Vallitalea longa: one gene and its partner. The protein of the gene in region 2 interacts with the protein of the main gene of each other region in a pairwise test. Links are inferred from orthologs where the notes say so. Each region holds a gene or a part of one and is shown on either strand. Other genes may lie near its edges.

Region 1 (3,242 bases), on a different replicon or contig from region 2:
GAAATGGAAGCTTCACTTTGGATAAAGAATTATTAGAAGAAACAGATAAGAAATTATTTCTATTGATAAATGGAATATGTTATATAGGTGAAGTTCCAAAACAACTGTTAAAAGATAAAGTCTTCAAATTATCAGTAAATGGTGAAGTTGTGTGCCCTGAGCAATTGAAAGGTATAGTTGACTTAAAATCAAATATAAACGGATTAATCATACCTATAAAAAAAGGTTACTCCTATATGGAAGATACTATTATGCTAGACGAAGCTTTTATTGCAAGGCAGGATAATGATTCAAAATTATCTGTGGAAAAACTTGTTGCTATTGATAAAATTGATGAAGATATGATAAAAAAACAAATTTCCAATATTCAAGTTCTTGAGGATGTAATTACTACTAGACAAAATATGGATATATTAAGAAATATCATAGATGAATTTAACAAAGTGGAATTATTGATAGTGCCAGATAACAGTTATTACAAAGAAGATTCATTAAAGATCGATTCGAATAATCTTGATTTTTATAAGGATAAGGCAGTTATATCAGACGATAGTATTACTATAAAAGATGTTACACCAACAGAATTAAAAGATAATATCACAGCTATCTATTGTGAAAGACTATATTGTGATGATGAATTGAATAATACAGTTAGAGAACTTAGTATTAATGATGATATGGAAATTTTAAGTAATGGTGATATAAATAATAATGGAAAATTATTTATTGACAATGATTATCTGAAAGCACTTGATCACAAAGTTATTATAAATAATAATGGAAAACTTGTCTTTTATGATACAGTAAAAGCAGAATTAGCTAGAGAAAAAATAAGTACTATAATCAATAATGGTTTAATAGATGCAGATTCATCAATATTCGCTTCTGTAAAAATAATCAATAAAGGTAAGTTAAGAAAATCCCATAGTGTAGATAGAGAAGAAAGTAATGATGTTATCTATGAAAATATGGTGTTTCTAGAACTTTAATTTAATAATGCCAATCAATTAATATTTTAAAAGCGGTAAATCCCATGAATCAGGATTTACCGCTTTAATTTAGTTTTGTTGTCTATTAAAAATTACGTATCAAATCTTCGTAAGTATCTCTACGTCTTATAAGTTTTACATTACCTTCTGAAGTAACAAGAACTTCTGCTGGACGGAGTCTGTTATTGTAATTGGAAGCCATACAATATCCATAAGCTCCAGCATCTAATACATTTATGATATCTCCTTCAAATATTTCAGGAAGTGTACGATCTTTTGCAATGATATCTCCACTTTCACAGATATTACCAACAATATTGACTGTTTCTGTTTTATTGGAAGGTATGTTTGATTCTCTGAAGATTTCTATGTCATGATGTGAGTTATACATAACTGGTCTTTTCAATACATTGAATCCCAAATCCGTTCCAACATATTTCATACCATAGTTTTCTTTTAATGAATAAACAGAGCCAAGTAGATTACCACATTCAGCAACAATATAACGACCAGGTTCTATTTTGAAGGTTATTTGCTTTCCATATCTAGCGGTCCAATCAAATAACACTTTGTCTAATTTTTTTCCTAGACTTTCGAGATCTAGCCTTTTTTCGTCTTCAAGTTTTTTATAAGGTATACCGAATCCGCCACCCATGTCAACAAATTCAAGATCATCAAAATTTTCAGCTATAGTAAGTAATGATTCAACACCTTCAATATATTTATCGCCTTCCATAAATAATGAGCCTATATGTTGATTGATACCTACAAGATTAAGATTGTATTTTGATAGGATATCTTTTATTTCAGGTATTAAACTAGGGTCAACTCCGAATTTAGTTTTTTTACCACCTGTAATGACTTTTTCGTGGTGTCCAGCACCTACACCTGGGTTGAATCTTATACATATTTTACCGCCATTATTAATTTGACCGTATGATTCTAGTTGCGAAAGAGAATCTACGCTTACAAGAATGTCTCTATCAATTGCATATTGCATTTCTTCTTTTGATACATTATTGCTGATATATAAAATTTGTTCAGATGAGAATCCAGCTTTTAATTCAACAAAAATTTCACCTGGAGACATTGCATCTGCATTAAGTCCTTCTTCAAGAGCAATCTTTAGTAAAGAAAGATTGCTATTCGCTTTTACGGAGAAATTAACCGAGAAATTAGGATAAGTTAAGAGATTCTTAAGTTCTCTGCATCTTTCTCGCATTATATTTTCGTTGTAGACGTATAAAGGACTTCCATATTCTTTTATTAAGTCAATGGGGGTAGTATTACCAAAAAAATTATTTTTGTTTGAAACTTTGTTATGTGTTGTTAGCATAACTGTTGCTCCTTCCTAAGAAAATAAATTGTAATGATCTAGTAAATAAAACTATTTTTCATTGTTTATATCTATTAATTTAATCTCATTCATAATAGCTTCTCTTATTAATCTGACCAAAGTTCTATTACGAGAATATAATGCTTGGCTCAAAGTGCCTGTAATGACTTCTTCAGTATCTATAATAAGTTTGAATGATTCATAATTAAAGGATTTATAATATTTATTATGATTGAATGTAGGGACTTCTGGTGATAAAATTACTATTTTTTTATTTTTATTATAAGCATCTTCTATTTCATTGGCAAATAAATCAAGAATTTTTTTATCTGCACAAAAATATAATCTGAATTCGCATTGAAGTATCATATTTTTTATTTTATTGATGATATTTTTTGAATCTACTATAGTAATATATGGATTGTTAGTGACTTGGTTAAATTCTAACTCATCCTTTATGATTTTAATGTTTTGGTTGAAATCTCTTGAAGCATTCATTATAAGTTCTTTTTTAGATATAGCAATGTATTTTGCTGATGTACCTTCAATAATATGTGCATTACCTTTATCTACTAAACTGGATAATGCTGCATAGGCATTAGAACGAGATATACCCGAAAGTTTTGCCGCTTCATATCCAGATAATTCTCCATGTTTACACAAAGTAATGTATATAATAGATTCTTGCTGAGTAAAGCCAATGCTTTTTAACGCATTAATTAGATTCACATTGTTCACCTCAATAGTATTCCTTTATAGAACTACTATAAAACATATGTATGTAATTGTCAAGAAAAAAACTAGAGCTTTGTTTAATAACAAAGCTCTGAAAAATATGTAATATATGAATTTACGTTAATATAGTTTAAAAAATTATTAAGATATAAATATTGAAAAAGACTATTCATAGTTTTTAG
Region 2 (3,332 bases):
ATCTGATATTTGTATATCAAGTTCAAATCCAAGAAATTCAAGTTCATTGTATTTATCAATAAAATAATTTCTTGCAAATTCACAAATGTTTGTTTTTGTAGGCTTTATTTTGAAATCCGGTCTTTCGAGTTTACTGTATTCACTAAAAGTATTTATAAGCTCTGCAAGGGAATTTGACTTTTTGTATATGGTATTAAGATACTCACTAAGTTCTTTTTCATTAACTTTTTTATCAGTAATTGCTTTTGCATAGCCTTTGATTACCGTTATAGGTGTTTTTAAGTCATGAGAAATGTCTGCTAGCATCTTTTGCTTTTGTTCCTCCGCCGCAACACGCTTTTTGTCTGTTTCATTTAATTTGATTGCCATATCATTAAAACTATGACAAATCTCTTCAAATTCTCTTGGACCTGTATATTTTATCAGTTGATCGGTTTTATTCTCTGCCAAACCATCTATTGCATCATTTAAAAGTATAAGAGGTTCTTTTACTTTTTTATAGAGACTTCTAACAAAAAATAATACAGCAAAGATAAAAAATATTATATATCCATATACAATATATCTAATGATTTGCCTTGAAGATTTAAAATCATCATTAACTTCTTTACATAAAACCACACAGTAATCATTACCATCATTACCTGTATAACTCAACTTGGAAATACTTAACTTATCTTGATACTGACCAATTAATAGATTAAATTCAGATTCAGTATAGTGATTCTTTATATTTGGATTATCTGAAAACATAATATTAAAATTACTATCAGCTATTATTTTTGATGATGATGTTATTAAATTGTTGTCATTATCTACTGTTTCGTTCGAATATAAAACACTGATATACTTTTTATTATCCTTGCCTATATATTCAGTTCGAGAAATCTCAACTTCATCTTCTGCATCTGGTATCAATATTACTTGATCTTTACTCAAATTAAAATCTTTTGCACTCTTGCTTTTATATATTACATCGTAATATTCATCATACACAACAAAGTAACCCTTTTCCCCTAGTATTCTTTCTATGGGAAAAGTATCATAATCACCTTCTACAAAGTATTTTTTATTGTTGTCAATAGGAACATTATAATTATTAGAGAGATCAAAAAATATTACTAGAATACCTAGGAAACATGCAAATAGAAGAACCGCTAACACAGCTATTGCGAACACTATAAAATTACGGACAATTATTCCAAAAAAACCTAGTCTTTTTTTATTTGTCTTCAATTTTATATCCCAACCCTTTCACAGTTTTAATATACTGATTTCCCTTTTTGTTATTTCCTATTTTTTCACGTAAGTGAGATATATGAACAGTCACAGAATTATCATCTGTTTCAAAATATTCTCCTTTTATATGTTCAGTTATTTGTACTTTAGAGAAAATCCTTTCAGGTACATTCATCAAAAGTGCAAGAATCTTGAATTCTGTAGCAGTTAACAATACTTCTTCTTCATTTTTCATTAACCTACAATTATTCGTATCAAGAGTCAATTCACCTAAACGTAAAATACCTCTATCTTCATTTTTACTTAATTTATAATGTCGTCTCAGTAAAGCATTTACTCTTGCAACTATCTCAAGAGGATTGAATGGTTTGGTAATATAATCATCAGCACCCATATTAAGCCCTAGAATCTTATCAATATCCTCATTTTTAGCAGATAATATTAGAATTGGTATGTTACTGATTTTTCGTATTTCTCGTGTAAGCTCATAACCATCCATTTTTGGCATCATAATATCAAGAATTGCTAAGTCAACATGATTTTCTTCTATACATTTTAGCCCATCAACACCATTATCAGCAACTAATACCTTATATCCCTCCACCTCAAGATATAGCTTTATCAATTTTGATATTTCATAATTGTCCTCCGCAACAAGAATACTGTTATTCATCTTTTTTCCTTCTTCCTGTACAAGAATAAATATTTTATTAATTATAGCATAAACAAACACTACTTAGAATATTAATTATTTTAAGATTTTTCAAGTGTATCCTAATTTTGATTTTATCCCTTACTTATTAATCATAATTTTATTATTCCTTTTTCTCTAAGAATATCATACAATGTTTTTTCGGTATTTTTAATTTTAGTAAAAAGAGTATTATATGATGCTTTCACAATTTCAGCTCTTTTAAACTCTTTTTGATAAAAATCGTAATCTTCATTCGAAATTATATCAATATATACAGCGTATTCTATAGAGTTGTTCCATTTAAAGTCTCCATCTTTATCACTATAATTCAATGCTCGTAGTAAAAAAGTAAAATAACTCTTAGCATCAATAATTGAATTACTTCCAAAAGTTGTTTCACTGACCCCATTGGTATATCCTTTTGAATAAGCATAAGCCACATACCTGTCAGCCCATTTTGGAACATCTGTAAATGGATGTTCTTCTAGAGATTCTAATGCTTCTTTTTCTTCTCCAATTAATCTTAGAAACATAACAAGTCCCTCAACCCTTGTTCCACTTTTATCCAACTCATAACCTTTTGCAGTCCCATTAAACAAACCAAAATTATTAAGTAAGTCTGCATACATATTATAAGGGACTTTATTATAAAATGGTTTTTCATCTGTAGGTAAAATATTATGTATGATTTCGTAATTACTAGTAACACTTTTACTTTCCTTCATACCTTTTTTAACAGCATAAGCAGTAATATTAGCCTTTTGATTAAGAACAATAGGACCAAGATATGGCCTATATTTCCACCCATATACATCATCAAAAGATATATAATTCTTATTGTATTTTATAGAATAATAAATCTGCGCTCCTTCTGTATCACATGATAAAGTTATAGTCTTGGTACCATCATATTTACCTTCTTTTAGACTCATATGAACATCTTTAACCTGTTCTGATGGATTATCAACATAACCAAATTTTGAACCATCAGTAGATACTCTAGCATAACCTTCTTTATAAGGACGTAATATTGCAAAATCTTCTGGGAAAATTTCATTCCCATTAATATCTATTATTTCACCTCGTCCATCATACACAACCATAGCTAAACCACCTTGAAAATCACGTGCTTGACTATATATACATGGAATAACTTCGTCCCCATTTATATCTACAAATCCATATTTACCATCCTTGAGAACCTTTCCATAACCTTCATGAAAATCATAAACCTCATCATAAATTAATTCTGTAATCTTGTTTCCTTTCTCATCAACATATCCCCATCTACCTCCTTTATAACTATAAACACTACCATATCCTCCTATTGAAACAGGAACTGTACCTTTTATTTTTCCCTTGTATAAATAAGAAGAAAATTCACCTACATGATCATATA

What was found.
Region 1: the proteins of QMG30_RS13815 (region 2) and lysA interact in binary tests that used the Escherichia coli proteins (3 or more experiments, as listed by UniProt). The link is inferred for Vallitalea longa from one-to-one orthologs.

Annotation. Positions count from the first base shown.
Region 1 is NZ_BRLB01000012.1:133,427-136,668, forward strand. Bases 201-3,092 are described here. They hold lysA (diaminopimelate decarboxylase), read right to left. Parts: upstream 2,326-3,092; coding sequence 1,075-2,325; downstream 201-1,074. Other genes in these bases: QMG30_RS17175 (hypothetical protein), read left to right, coding at 201-989; QMG30_RS17185 (TrmB family transcriptional regulator), read right to left, coding at 2,377-3,054. In the rest of the region: more of QMG30_RS17175, read left to right, coding at 1-200; QMG30_RS17190 (carbohydrate-binding protein), read right to left, coding at 3,226-3,242. UniProt on the Escherichia coli protein: Specifically catalyzes the decarboxylation of meso-diaminopimelate (meso-DAP) to L-lysine. Is not active against the DD- or LL-isomers of diaminopimelate.
Region 2 is NZ_BRLB01000008.1:128,257-131,588, forward strand. The notes cover bases 68-3,049. They hold QMG30_RS13815 (response regulator transcription factor), read right to left. Parts: upstream 1,913-3,049; coding sequence 1,223-1,912; downstream 68-1,222. Other genes in these bases: QMG30_RS13810 (HAMP domain-containing sensor histidine kinase), read right to left, coding at 68-1,236; QMG30_RS13820 (WG repeat-containing protein), read right to left, coding at 2,044-3,049. In the rest of the region: more of QMG30_RS13810, read right to left, coding at 1-67; more of QMG30_RS13820, read right to left, coding at 3,050-3,332. UniProt on the Escherichia coli protein: Response regulator member of the two-component regulatory system CpxA/CpxR which responds to envelope stress response by activating expression of downstream genes including cpxP, degP, dsbA and ppiA.